Regions from separate parts of the Hydrogenophaga bisanensis genome, predicted to be linked through region 2. Evidence: predicted binding sites of a transcription regulator. Region 2 holds the regulator's gene; the other holds the start of a gene.

Region 1 (7,188 bases), on a different contig from region 2:
TATGCCAGCCTGAATCCGCGCTGGCGCGTGGAGGACATCATCGGCGAGCCGCTGCGCGAGCATGGCATTCTCAGCGACGAGGGCGATCTGCGGACCCGGGTCGAAGAGCTGCTGCATTCGGTGGGCCTGTCACCGCTGGATCGTGTCAAGTACCCGCACCAGTTTTCGGGCGGTCAGCGTCAGCGCATCTCGATTGCGCGAGCCCTGGCCACACATCCCGAGTTTCTGGTGTGCGACGAACCGACGTCGGCATTGGACGTGTCGGTGCAGGCCCAGGTGCTGAACATCATGAAGGACCTGCAGCGCCAGCAGGGCCTGACCTATCTCTTCATCAGCCACAACCTGGCGGTGGTGCGCCATGTGAGCGATCAGGTGGGGGTGATGTACCTGGGGCGTCTGGTGGAGCTGGCGGACAAGCACACGCTGTTCGACACCCCTCGTCACCCCTACACCCGCATGTTGCTGGACGCCATCCCCAAGATGCACGACACCGGCAAGGCGCGTACGCCGGTGCAGGGCGAGGTGCCCAATCCGCTGAACCCACCATCCGGCTGTGCCTTCAACCCGCGTTGCCCGCACGCCAACGAGCGCTGCCGTCAGGAGCGACCCACCCTGCAGACGCTGGGTGGCATCCGCATCGCCTGCCACGCCGTCGAGGAAGGCCGGATCTGAGGCTCAGGCGTACCGTTTGCTGCGCAGGTTGTTCTTCATCTCGCGCAGCATCGGTTGCAGGGCCGTGCCGCCAATGCGCAGCGCCAGGCAGGTGGCCATGATGTCGATGATCATCAGGTGCATCAGGCGCGAGGTCATGGGGCTGTAGCGGTCGTAACCCTCCGGGTGGTCGGCCGCCAGGTGGATGTGGCCGGCGGTGGCCAGCGGAGATCCACTGGCGGTCACGGTGATCACGGTGGCGCCGTGCTTGCGGGCAATGTCCGCGGCATCCATCAGATCCCGTGTGCGACCCGAGTTGGAAATGATCACGACACTGTCACCCGGACCGAGCAGGGAGGCGCTCATCACCTGCATGTGGCCGTCGCTGTAGGCGATGGCGTTGATGCCCAGGCGGAAGAACTTGTGCTGCGCGTCCTGCGCCACGATGCCTGAGTTGCCGGCGCCGAAGAATTCGATGCGCCCGCGGCGGCGGTAGGTTTCCATCAGCGCGTCAACCGCCTTCTCGATGGCGTGGGTGGAGGCATCGTTGCGGTATTTGAGGAAGGCGGCCACCGTGTTGTCGATCACCTTGACCAGCACATCGCTGACCTTGTCGTCCACGTCCACGCTGCGGTGGATGAAGGGCACGCCTTCACTGACCGTGCCCACCAGCTTGAGTTTGAAGTCCGACAGACCGTCATAGCCCATGCTGCGGCAGAATCGCACCACGGTCGGCTTGCTCACGTGCGCCCGGTCGGCCAGTTCCGAGACCGGCAGGCTGGCAAAGCTGCGCGGATCGGCCAGCACGAGTTTGCCGACGCGTTGCTCTGCGGGGGCCAGGGAGGGCAGGGAGGCTTTGATGCGGTCCAGCATGGTTACGGAATGGTTTCGGGTTGAGTTACCACAAAGCGTGAAACCTTATTACACCCGATAATGCTCGGATGAACCAGCTTGACGCCCTCAAACAGCTCACCACCGTGGTCGCCGACACCGGTGACTTCAACCAGATCGCCGCTTACTCGCCGCGCGATGCGACGACCAATCCGTCGCTGATCCTCAAGGCCGTGCAGAAGCCTGAGTACGCTCACCTGCTCAAGGAAACGGTGGAGATGTACGGTCAGTATGGCGTGGAAGAGGTGATGAACCGGCTGCTGGTGCGTTTCGGCATGGAGATTCTCAAGCAGGTGCCGGGACGCGTCTCGACCGAGGTGGATGCCCGCCTGAGCTTCGATACCGAAGCCACTGTGACCCGTGCGCGCCGCATCATCGATCTGTATCAGGGTGAGGGTGTGCACGTGGATCGCATCCTGATCAAGATCGCGTCGACCTGGGAGGGCATTCAGGCGGCCGCTCGGCTGGAGCGCGAGGGCATTCACACCAACCTGACCCTGCTGTTCTCGTTCTGTCAGGCAGTGGCCTGCGGGCAGGCCAAGGTACAGCTGATTTCGCCCTTTGTGGGGCGCATCTACGACTGGTACAAGAAGCAGGCTGGGGCTTCCTGGGATGAGGCCGCGATGGCCGGTGCGAACGATCCGGGCGTGCAGTCGGTGCGCAAGATCTACCACTTCTACAAGAAGTACGGCATCACCACCGAGGTGATGGGCGCGAGCTTTCGCAATGTCGGTCAGATCACGGCGCTGGCTGGCTGTGACCTGCTGACCATCAGCCCTGATCTGCTGGCCCAGTTGGCCGGCACCGAGGCGCCGTTGGCCAAGGCCCTGGATGCCGATGCCGCGAAAGCCATGGACATTCCCTTCGTCCAGTATGACGAGGCGGCATTCCGCTTTGCGCTGAACGAGGATGCGATGGCGACCGAGAAGCTGGCCGAAGGCATTCGGGCGTTTGTGGCGGACACGATCAAGCTCGAAGCCATGATGCGCTGAGCTCGCTCTTCTCCCATGGAACGCGAGGGCGTTCGGGCGGGCCAGGCGGCTCATCAGTCGCTGCGCGCCAGCAAATCGCCGCCCGGCCCGTCCGAGCACCCTCGCTACTGGCGGTCGTTGCGTCAAAAAACAAAAAAACCCCGCGAATCGCTTCGCGGGGTTTTTTGTTTGGGGCTCTGTCAGAACGCTAAGAGGCATCCCGACGCTGCATGAGGTTTCAGGCCTAGGCGCAAGGGCGCAGACAGTGGCATCGCCACGGCAAGCCCTTGCAACAACGGCCTGGAGCCTCAGGCAAGGAGAGCAGGAGACATTACATGCCCATGCCGCCCATATCACCCATGCCACCCATACCACCAGGCATGCCGGCCGGAGCGTCTTCCTTCGGTGCCTCGGCGACCATGCACTCGGTCGTCAGCATCAGGGAAGCCACGGAAGCGGCGTTCTGCAGGGCGGTGCGGGTCACCTTGGTCGGGTCCAGGATACCCATTTCGATCATGTCGCCGTAGGTGTCGTTGGCGGCGTTGAAGCCGAAGTTGCCCTTGCCTTCCAGCACCTTGTTGATCACGACGGAGGGCTCGCCACCGGCGTTGGCCACGATCTCGCGCAGCGGGGCTTCGATGGCCTTCAGGACCAGCTTGATACCAGCGTCCTGGTCGGCGTTGTCACCCTTGATGGCGCCAGCGGACTGCTTGGCGCGCAGCAGGGCCACGCCACCACCGGCGACGATGCCTTCTTCCACGGCAGCGCGGGTGGCGTGCAGGGCGTCTTCCACGCGGGCCTTCTTTTCCTTCATCTCGACTTCGGTGGCGGCACCGACCTTGATGACGGCCACACCGCCGGCCAGCTTGGCCACGCGCTCTTGCAGCTTCTCGCGGTCGTAGTCGCTGGTGGCTTCTTCGATCTGCACGCGGATTTGCTTGACGCGGGCTTCGATGTCAGCGGCAGCGCCGGCGCCGTCGATGATGGTGGTGTTTTCCTTGCCCACTTCGATGCGCTTGGCCTGGCCCAGGTCGGCCAGGGTCACCTTTTCCAGGGTCAGGCCGACTTCTTCGGCGATGACCTTGCCGCCCGTCAGGATGGCGATGTCTTCCAGCATGGCCTTGCGGCGATCGCCGAAGCCAGGGGCCTTGACAGCGACGACCTTCAGGATGCCGCGGATGGTGTTGACCACCAGGGTCGCCAGGGCTTCACCTTCGACATCTTCGGCAATGATCAGCAGCGGACGGCCGGCCTTGGCCACGGCTTCCAGCGTGGGCAGCAGGTCACGGATGTTGCTGATCTTCTTGTCGAACAGCAGGACGAAGGGGTTGTCCAGCAGGGCGGCCTGCTTCTCGGGGTTGTTGATGAAGTAGGGCGACAGGTAGCCACGGTCGAACTGCATGCCCTCGACCACGTCGAGTTCGTTCTGCAGGGACTTGCCGTCTTCGACGGTGATCACGCCTTCCTTGCCGACCTTGTCCATCGCGTTGGCGATGATGTCACCGATGGAGGCGTCGCTGTTGGCGGAGATGGAGCCGACCTGGGCGATTTCCTTGCTGGTGGTGGTGGGCTTGGAGGCCTTCTTCAGCTCGGCGATCAGGGCTTCCACGGCACGGTCGATACCGCGCTTGAGGTCCATGGGGTTCATGCCGGCGGCCACGTACTTCATGCCTTCGCGCACGATGGCCTGGGCCAGCACGGTGGCGGTGGTGGTGCCGTCACCAGCGTTGTCAGAAGTCTTGGAAGCGACTTCCTTGACCATCTGGGCGCCCATGTTCTGGAGCTTGTCCTTGAGCTCGATTTCCTTGGCCACGGACACACCGTCCTTGGTCACGGTGGGGGCGCCGAAGGAGCGCTCGAGCACCACGTTGCGGCCCTTGGGACCCAGGGTGGTCTTGACGGCGTTGGCCAGGATGTTGACACCCTCGACCATGCGGGCGCGGGCTTCGCCGCCGAAAATGACGTCTTTTGCTGCCATGTTTGATTTCTCCGGTTTCGGTAAATGGGATGAATGAGGGAAGGATTACTTCTCGACCACGGCGAAGAGGTCGTCTTCCTTCATGACCAGCAGTTCGTCGCCATCGACCTTGACGGTCTGGCCGCTGTACTTGCCGAACAGCACGCGGTCGCCCACCTTGACGGACAGGGCCTTGGTTTCGCCCTTGTCGTTGGTCTTGCCCGGGCCGACAGCCAGCACCTCACCCTGGTCGGGCTTCTCGGCGGCGTTATCGGGGATCACGATGCCCGAAGCGGTCTTGGTTTCGTTTTCCAGGCGCTTGACGATCACGCGATCGGCGAGAGGACGAAGTTTCATTGCATCTCCAGATGAGGATGGTTGGTTGACATCAGACAACGCGGCCAGTTAGGAGGACTGACCACCGAACGATGTGGAGCAGCTTGTTAGCACTCAACTCCAGCGAGTGCTAATGATAAGGGTGGTGGTCGCTGTTTTCAAGGGTGGGCGGTTTTCCCTTGGTATGTCATGAATGGCGGACATGACTGCCAGTGTTGGCAAAGAACAGGCGGACGCCGCATGGTCCATCGAGGCAAGTGGCTGTGGGCATTGGATTTTTTGAGGTGGTCCGGTCTGGCATGGATCTTGGTAAGTCAGGGAAAACCCTTGAGGTATCCGATGAATTCCCACGTTTCTTCCGCCACCGCCGACACCAACCACCCCGCAGAGCCGCCGGAGGTGGAGATCTCCCTGTACCAGTCGCACAAGAAGATCTATCCGAAGGCCGTAACCGGTCTCTTCACCCGCTGGCGCTGGGTTTTCGTCTGGCTGACGCAGATCGTGTTCTACGGCCTGCCCTGGATCCACTGGAACGAGCGTCAGGCGGTGCTTTTTGATCTGCTCTCTCGTCGCTTCTACCTGGGCGGCCTGGTGCTGTACCCCCAGGACTTCATCTACCTGACCGGGCTGCTGGTGATTTCGGCCTTGTCGCTGTTCCTGTTCACCGCGGTGGCAGGCCGGTTGTGGTGCGGGTATGCCTGTCCACAGACGGTCTACACCGAAATCTTCCTGTGGATCGAAAAATGGGTCGAGGGCGACCGTGCCGCACGGATGCGCCTGGACGGCGCACCCATGTCGCCAGCGAAAGCCGGGCGCAAGGCAGGCAAGCACGCGCTGTGGATCCTGTTCGCGCTTTGGACGGGATTCACCTTCGTGGGCTACTTCACGCCGATCCGCACCCTGGGTGCCGAGGTGGTGATGGGTACCCTGGGGCCCTGGCAGACCTTCTGGATCCTGTTCTACGGCTTTGCAACCTACGGCAACGCCGGCTTCATGCGCGAGCAGGTGTGCAAGTACATGTGCCCTTACGCCCGCTTCCAGAGTGCGATGTTCGACAAGGACACGCTGATCGTGACCTACGACCAGGCGCGCGGTGAGCCACGCGGTTCGCGGGGCAAGAAGGTGGACCCGAAAGAGAAGGGACTGGGCTCGTGCGTGGACTGCACCCTGTGTGTGCAGGTCTGCCCGACGGGCATCGATATCCGCAAGGGCTTGCAGTACGAGTGCATCGGCTGTGGTGCCTGTGCCGATGTGTGCGATGAGGTGATGGACAAGTTCGGCTATGAACGGGGCCTGGTCAAGTACTCCACCCAGAACGCGATGACGCAGGGCTGGGACCGGGCGCAGATCATCAGACGCGCCTTGCGGCCGCGGGTGCTGGTGTACTCGGCCATCCTCATGGCCATTGTGGTGGCCGTGGGTGTGAGCCTGTTCCTGCGCGTGCCCATGAAGGTGGACGTGATCCGCGACCGGGGCTCCATGGCACGCATGGTCGAGCACGGGCGCATCGAAAACGTCTACCGTCTGCAGATCATGAACGCGACCGAACAGCGTCAGGAAGTGGCCATTGCCGTCGAGGGCATGGAAGGCATCACCCTGGCGTCGGAATCAAAGGTGGAGGTGTTGCCGGCCGAGGTCCGCAGTGTGGCGGTGCGGGTCCAGGTGCCACCGGGCGCCGAGACCGGATCGCATCCGATCCGGTTCAGCGTGCAGGCGCAGCAGGATCCATCGATCAAGGTCGACGAGAAGACGACCTTCCTGGTCCCGCGCTGAGTCGGACGATCAGCTGCTCAGCCCAGGACAACCCAGTGGTTGTCCGGGTTCATGGCCTGAGGCCAGGGCAGCATGGCCGCCGGTGCCTGCGTGCCCCAGCGGGCGATGCCTCGGGCGGCGCCGATGAGCACACCGGCGGGTGACGGCCAGGCGGCCAGCGCGCAGGGTTCGGTCAGGCGGGCCACGGTGAGCCAGTCGTCGGGGGCATCGGGGTGCCAGAGCAGACCCTCGCCCGTGCGTTGCCCACTGACGATAAACCCGCCTCCCGGACCGGCGCTGATGTCGCCAGCGTAGCCTGCGCCACCCCCGGCTCGGGTGGCCAGGCGCAAGCCCTGGCGCTCATCCCACAGGGCCAGCACCGGGGCATCGCGTCGGCGGCTGGCGTCGTCGTGCTCGGCCTGCAGTGCGATCCCCAGCAGGGGTGTGCCGTCGGCATGGCGGTTCCACGCGAGGTGACGGATGCTCAGGCGCGGATCGTCCAGATGCCACTGCCCTGTCCGTTGTCCCGTTTGCAGGTCCAGGCGTACCAGCGACGGCGCCATCCGATCCAGATCGCGTTTCTTGCCGCTGGTATCCCGGGGAATGCCGCCGTTGGCCACGAACAGCGAA
Region 2 (7,188 bases):
ACGGACGAGGTCATGGCGCTGTGGAGTGGGCTGGGCTACTACAGCCGCGCGCGCAACCTGCATCGCTGTGCCCAGATGGTGGTCAGCGAATACGGCGGGGTGTTTCCCTTCAGCTGGCAGGAGTTGCAGAAGTTGCCAGGCATCGGCGCCTCGACAGCGGCGGCCATTGCCGCCTTCTGTCACGGCGAGCGCGTGTCGATCGCCGATGGCAATGTCCGTCGGGTGCTGTCCCGGTTGCTGGCCTACGAGGGTGATCTGGCCCAGGCGGCCGGGCAGGCGTCCCTGTGGGAGGCGGCGCAGCAGCTGGCGCCGCTTGCCCCCTCGCTGGCCGACATGCAGGCTTACACGCAGGGTCTGATGGATCTGGGGGCCACCGTGTGCACCCGCAGCAAACCCGCCTGTGTGGTGTGCCCCATGTCCGGGCTCTGCCGGGGGCGCCTCCAGGGGGATCCCGCGCGCTTTCCCGTGAAGTCGCAGCGCGCAGTCCGGCGACACGAAAGCTGGTGGTTGCTGGCGCTGCTGCGAGAGGGATCGGACGGGGCCGAGGTTTGGCTGGAGAGGCGGCCTGCGCCGGGCATCTGGGCTGGACTCCACTGCCTGCCCGTGTTCGCATCCGAGTCGGATGCTGCCCAGCAGGTGCCCGGTGGACTGGACGCAGCCACGGTGCTGCCGGTGAGGGGCCATGCACTCACCCACCGTGAACTTCGGCTCCACCCCCTGTCGGTGGCGGTCAGCGGCGACTGGCAGCCTGGTGGCCCCGGCCAATGGTTGCCCCTGTCCCGGCTCGCTGAGGTGGGCATGCCCACACCCGTTCGGGAGCTGCTGGCCGGCTTCTGAGGGGGGTGGCGCTCAGGCCGTGGCGCTGCCTTCGGCGGAGCGGGAGGGTGGTGTGGGCCAGGCCTCGATTTCCCGGTGCCGGATGCGGGTGGTCCAATCGGCGGCAAACCGTTTGGCCAGCAGCTCACTGAGGTAGACCGAGCGGTGCTGACCACCGGTGCAGCCGATCGCCACGGTCACATAGCTGCGGTGGTCTTCGAGCATCTGCGGCAACCAGTGCTCAAGAAAGCCGGTGATGTGATCGGCCATGCGCGCCACACCGGCTTGGCTGGCCAGGTAGTCGGCCACCGGGGCGTCCCGGCCCGTCAGCGGGCGCAGTTGCGGGTCGTAGTGGGGATTGGGCAGCATCCGCACATCGAAGACGAAGTCCGCATCGGTGGGGATGCCCCGTTTGAACGCGAAGGACTCGAACACCAGCGTCAGCGGCGAACTGGTGGTGCCGAGCAGCTCCTTGATGTGGCTGCGCAACTGGGCGGGCCGGATGATGCTGGTGTCCAGCACCAGGGCGTGCTCACGCAGCTCGGCCAGCAGCTCGCGCTCATGCTCGATCGCTTCGGTCAGTGCGCGCCGCTGGTCGTCGGACTGCTTGAGCGAGAGCGGGTGGCGGCGACGGGTCTCCGAAAAACGCCTGACCAGGGCGTCGGTGGCGGCGTCCAGAAACAGGGTGGTCAGGTGCACCGGACGTCCCGGGTGATGCCGCAGCGCATCGAGACGGGCGGGCAGCCCGGGCAGCGATCGGGCGCTTCGCACGTCCATGGCGATCGCCACCCGTTCGGCGCGGTGGCTTTGCTCCAGGGCAATGAACGCATCGAGCAGTTCGGGCGGCAGGTTGTCCACGCAATAGAACCCCAGGTCCTCCAGCGCGGTCAGGGCCACCGACTTGCCCGAGCCGGACATGCCTGTGATCAGCACGAGCTCAATGGGGGGCGCATCCATGGTCCGGGTCACGTCAGGCTCCCAGCAGTTCGCGGGCATGGGCCAGTGAGGCTTCAGACCGGTCATTGCCGCCGAGCATTCGGGCGAGCTCGCGCACACGCGATTCGGCATCGATGATGGTCACACCGCTTTCGGTCTGGCTGCCACTCAGGCGTTTGCTCACCAGCAGGTGGTGGTGCGCACTGGCAGCCACCTGGGCCAGGTGCGTGACGGCCAGCACCTGGCGGTCCTGTCCCAGCTGGCTCAACAGGCGACCGACCGTGTGGGCCACCGCACCACCGATGCCGGAATCCACTTCGTCGAAGATCAGGGTAGGTGCCTGCCCCAGCTGGCTGGTCACCACCGAGATGGCCAGGGCGATGCGCGAGAGTTCGCCACCCGAGGCTACCTTGCCTACCGGGCGTGGCGTGACCCCGGCATGACCGGCCACCAGGAACTCGACCTGTTCCCAGCCATGGGCCTGAGGCTCGTCCAGCCGGTTGAGTGCCACCTCGAACAGCCCGCCCTGCATACCCAGCTCCTGCATGGCCGCGGTCACGGCCTTGGCCAGGCGCGGGGCGCTGTCGGCGCGCTGCTTGCCGATGCGCCGGCATTCCGTATCGAAGGCCTTGAACGCTCGCCGCTCGCTGGCCTGCAAAGCGTCCAGATCGAGGGCTTCGTCGAGTCGCGCCAGTTCGGCTTTCCATTGCGCCAGGAGTGCGGGCAGTTCCTCGGGGGGGCGACGGAAACGCCGGGACAGCGACAGCCACTGCGACAGGCGCTCGTCCAGCGCCTGAAGGTCGGAAGGGTCCAGATCGCCGTGGCGCCCGTACTGGTGAAGGCTGTGGACCGTGTCCTGGACCTGGGCCAGAGCCGCTTCCAGCGCTTCGACTGGCGACGAAAAGGCGGGCTCGATCGCGGCCTGGGCCTGCAAGGCCTGCAGGGCGCGGTGAATCATGCCGGCCGCGTTTTCTTCGCCTTCATCCAGGGCGTGAATGGCCGTCTGCGCAGCTTCCTGCAGCGCCTGGGCGTTGGCCAGGCGGCTGTGGCGGGCGTTCAGTTCATCCCACTCGTCTTCCCCCGGCGCCAGCTTGTCCAGTTCACCGATCTGCCAGGACAGCCGCTCGCTTTCCTGCTGCAGACTGGCCTGGCGTTCGGTGGCCTCGTCCAGTCGCCGACGCTCCAGCCGCCACGCGTTCCAGAGACGAAGGGCCGGTGCGGTGTCCACACCCGCGTAGGCGTCCAGCAACTGGCGCACCGCGTCGGCGCGCGTCAGGCTCTGCCAGGCGTGCTGGCCATGAATGTCGACCAGATGGTCGGCCAGGGCCTTGAGCTGGGCCATCGTGGCAGCGCTGCCGTTGATCCAGCCCCGGCTGCGACCTTCGCTGTCGACGGTGCGCCGCAGCAGCAGCGTGTCCTCTCCGGCAAAGCCCTGATCGTCCAGCCAGCTGCGGATGGCAGCCGGCGTGTCGAACTCCGCGCTGATTTCGCAACGGGCAGCACCCTCGCGCACCACACCGGCCTCAGCCCTGGCGCCCAACGCGAGTTGCAGGGCGTCAATCAGGATGGATTTGCCGGCGCCGGTTTCCCCGGTCAGGACACTGAACCCGGGACCCACGTCGAGCTCGAGCTCGGGAACGATGACAAAGTCTCGCAGGGCAATACGGCGAAGGCTCATGGTGGTCGGAAGGACGGCGTATCGGACAGGAAAGGGTCGGATGCCGTGTATTGTGGCCCGGAAATCAGGCGCCTTCGTTCCAGTGGAGTTTCATGCGCAGGGTGTCGAAATAGCTCCAGCCCACCGGGTGCAGCAGCCGCAGCGAATGGGGGGAGCGCCGGACCACGATGCGGTCACCGTGCATCAGGCTGGTGAGCGTCTGCATGTCGAAATTGGCGCTGGCGTCCTTGCCCGCCACGATCTCGACGGCGATCTCGCTGTGCGAGGACAGCACCACCGGCCGGTTGGACAGCGTGTGGGGGGCAATCGGCACCATCACCCAGCCATCGATGGCGGGGTGCAACATGGGTCCGCCGGCCGACAGCGCATATGCGGTGGAACCGGTGGGGGTCGCGATGATCAGGCCGTCGGCCCGCTGGTTGGCCACGAAGTGGCCGTCCACCTCGACCCGCAGTTCGATCATGCTGGCCACACCGCTGCGGTTGACGACCACATCGTTGAGGGCGGTGGCCTCGAACACGCAGCGGCCGTCACGCCAGACACTGGCGGCCATCAACGATCGGGCGTCCTCTTCGTACTCGCCGCGCAGCATGGGTCCCAGCCGCTGCCGGAAATCCTCGAACGGGAGGTCGGTGATGAAGCCCAGGCGCCCCTGGTTGATGCCGATCAGCGGGACGCCATAGCGGGCCAGCTGTCGGCCGATGCCCAGCATCGTGCCGTCGCCCCCCACGACCAGGGCCAGGTTGCAGTCGCGACCGATGGCCGGCACGTCCAGCGCGGCATACTGGCTCAGACCCGTGTTCAGGGCGGTGTCCTTTTCCAGGGAGACATCGCAGCCTTCGTCGTGCAGAAAGTGCGCGATCTCTTCCACCGCGTGCCTGGAGCCCGGCGCCTGGTATTTGCCGATGATGGCCACATGCGCAAAGCGCAGTGTGCGCGGCCGAAGCGTGGCGCCTTGCGGAACGGAGGACTGGATCATGCGCGGATTACAGCATAGGCAGGCAGGGCCTTGCTGCAGGCAAGCCCTTGCCGGGGCTGCAGGCAAGGGCCGACCATCCTCCGTAAAATGGATGAACCATGATGGATGACCGTTCCAAACTGTTGCTCAAAGCGCTGGTCGAGCGTTACATCGCCGACGGACAGCCGGTGGGGTCGCGCACGCTGGCCAAGGCAACGGGTCTGGAGCTGTCGCCGGCGACGATCCGCAACGTCATGAGTGATCTGGAGGAACTGGGTCTGATCGCCAGTCCCCACACATCGGCAGGCCGCATTCCGACCGCGCGGGGCTACCGCCTGTTTGTGGACACCATGCTCACGGTGCGGCGCGAGGAGTTGGCCGGCATGGGTGAGCTGACGGCACCGGCCCTGGAAAGTGCCCAGCCACAGCGGGTGATCAGCCACGCGGCCCAGATGCTGTCCAACCTGTCCCATTTTGTGGGCGTGGTGATGGCTCCCCGGCGGGCGACCGTGTTCCGTCACATCGAGTTTCTCAGCCTGTCCGACCGGCGGGTGCTGGTGATCCTGGTCTCGCCCGACGGAGATGTGCAGAACCGCGTGATCCACACCCAGACCCAGCTGACGCAGTCCCAGCTGCAGGAAGCCGCAAATTTCTTCAACGCCCACTACTCCGGCCTGGCCATGGAGTCGGTGCGTGAGCGACTGAAATCGGAACTGGAAGCCCTGCGCAGCGAGATCGCCGAGCTGATGAAGGTGGCGGTGGACATCGGCAGCGAGGCCGGCGCCGAGCAGGACAAGGTGGTGGTGGCCGGTGAACGCAACCTGCTGTCGGTCAGCGAGTTTTCCAGCGACATGGACAACCTGCGCCGCATGTTCGACCTGTTCGAGCAGAAGACCCAGCTGGCGCGCCTGCTGGACGTGTCGGCCCAGGCCGACGGGGTGCGCATCTATATTGGTGGTGAAAGCCAGGTGGTGCCTTTCGAGGACCTGTCGGTCGTGACTGCACCGTACGAGGTGGACGGGCAGGTGGTCGGCACACTGGGGGTGATCGGCCCCCAGCGCATGCCCTACGACCGGATGATCCAGATCGTCGACGTGACCGCCAAGCTGGTGACCAACGCCTTGAGCCACGGCAAGTGAGGCCGTTGCCCGTCCTACAATAGCGGGTTCGGTGGGGCGTTAGCTCAGTTGGTCAGAGCAGGGGACTCATAATCCCTTGGTCGCTGGTTCGAGCCCAGCACGCCCTACCAACCCATCATCGCAGGCTCCTCAACGCGAGGGGGCTTGGCTGAAGAATTCCCAGATCACCCGACTGGCGTCCAGTGCCTGGCTGGCGGGCTCCTTGCCACGTCGCACGACGCTGGCTCCGGGCCAGGAATGTCCTCCCGTCTCCGTGACGCACAGCTGGACACGTGCACGACCGTCACAGGATTCGGTCACTTCGCATCGTGCGCCGTCGCGCTGCAAGACCGGACGGGGTGCCCCGGTGCAACGGTTGCGCACGATCCAGCGTTCCACGGTCTCGGGGACCGAGACAAAGTCCATCACCTTGGAGCGGTCACGAAACGCCCCTTCCCCTGCGCCACCCTGGTAGAGCACATGGGTGTCGTCCCGGGCATGGATGTGCAGCACGCTGACCGGCCGGGCAGGCTGACAGGCCAGGGTCGCGTCCGTGCCGGCCACCGCAGCGACGGCGCGGAACACATCGGCGGCTTCGCATGCCAGGCGGTAGGCCATCATGCCGCCGTTGGACATGCCGGTGGCGTACACCCTGTCCGGATCGATGGCCGTGCGTGAACCGATGTCTGCCACCACCGCACGCGCGAAGGCCACGTCGTCGATCGCCTTGTCGCGGGCGTCGCCACAGCAATGGCCGGCATTCCAGGTGGCCAGCTTGTCCCCAGGCCATCGGCTGTAGCCGTTGGGGAAGGCCACCACCACGCCTTCGCGATCGGCCAGCGAGCGCAGACCGTAGCGGGCATCATCCGCCATGAACTCGGCGTGTCCGCCACCGCCGTGAAAGGCCAGGATCAGCGGTGCTGGTCTTGCCGGGTTCAACGAGCGAGGGACGTGCAGCAGGTAACGTCGCTCCAGCCCCTGATGCGACAGCACCACGCTCTGCAGTTCAGGCATGTCGGGTGCCTTCTGGCGGGCGGCCAGCCGCTCGCGCAGCGAGGGGCCTTGAGCGTGTGCCGACAAGGTGGTCGATACCAGCAGGGCGGCCATGAGCCACAGAAAGCCATGTCGACAGGATGCGTTCATGTCATCTTCCCCCTGGCGCGCAGTGTAGGCAATCCAGCACTGTTGCCCAAGAAAATCAGGGGGCTGGTCAAGCGCCAAAAAACCATGCTATACTTCATGCTTCAGCGGCTGTAGCTCAGTTGGATAGAGTACTTGGCTACGAACCAAGGGGTCGTGGGTTCGAATCCTGCCAGCCGCGCCAAATAAAAAGCCTGCAGCCAACGCTGCAGGCTTTTTTCTTTGGCGAATCCGTTTCGTTCGTGTATCCCTTCAGCGGATGGCATCACATGAGCAAGGCATTTACCCGTGAGTCCGACCACGAGGACGACGATGAGGACAGTCCGGCAGTGGTGGTTGCCCCGGGCGGCAAGAACTACATCACACGCGCCGGTTACGACCGCTTGCGCGCCGAGCTGATGCAACTCATCGACGAAGAGCGCCCCAGGATCGTCGACGTGGTGCATTGGGCGGCCAGCAACGGCGACCGTTCCGAGAACGGTGACTACCTTTATGGCAAGAAGCGACTGCGCGAGATCGACCGGCGCATCCGCTTCCTGACC

What was found. Region 2 encodes HrcA, which represses chaperone genes, less so after heat shock. Its sites were predicted from a motif close to TTAGCACTCNNNNNNNNNGAGTGCTAA; they were not measured.
Region 1: groES (co-chaperone GroES) is a predicted target of HrcA. The motif match lies at 4,914-4,940, and genes of this name have one in related genera.

Annotation. Positions count from the first base shown of each region.
Region 1 is NZ_JBHTBX010000005.1:245,339-252,526, reverse strand. It holds gene ACFQNJ_RS09715 (ABC transporter ATP-binding protein) at 1-672, shown strand, start outside; gene ACFQNJ_RS09710 (MurR/RpiR family transcriptional regulator) at 676-1,524, opposite strand; gene tal (transaldolase) at 1,593-2,534, shown strand; gene groL (chaperonin GroEL) at 2,845-4,491, opposite strand; gene groES (co-chaperone GroES) at 4,537-4,827, opposite strand; gene ccoG (cytochrome c oxidase accessory protein CcoG) at 5,146-6,579, shown strand; gene ACFQNJ_RS09685 (DUF1513 domain-containing protein) at 6,597-7,188, opposite strand, start outside.
Region 2 is NZ_JBHTBX010000002.1:360,554-367,741, forward strand. It holds gene mutY (A/G-specific adenine glycosylase) at 1-837, shown strand, start outside; gene rapZ (RNase adapter RapZ) at 850-1,773, opposite strand; gene recN (DNA repair protein RecN) at 1,787-3,430, opposite strand; gene ACFQNJ_RS04435 (NAD kinase) at 3,495-4,409, opposite strand; gene hrcA (heat-inducible transcriptional repressor HrcA) at 4,508-5,527, shown strand; tRNA gene ACFQNJ_RS04445 (tRNA-Ile) at 5,561-5,637, shown strand; gene ACFQNJ_RS04450 (extracellular catalytic domain type 1 short-chain-length polyhydroxyalkanoate depolymerase) at 5,657-6,649, opposite strand; tRNA gene ACFQNJ_RS04455 (tRNA-Arg) at 6,754-6,830, shown strand; gene greB (transcription elongation factor GreB) at 6,916-7,188, shown strand, end outside.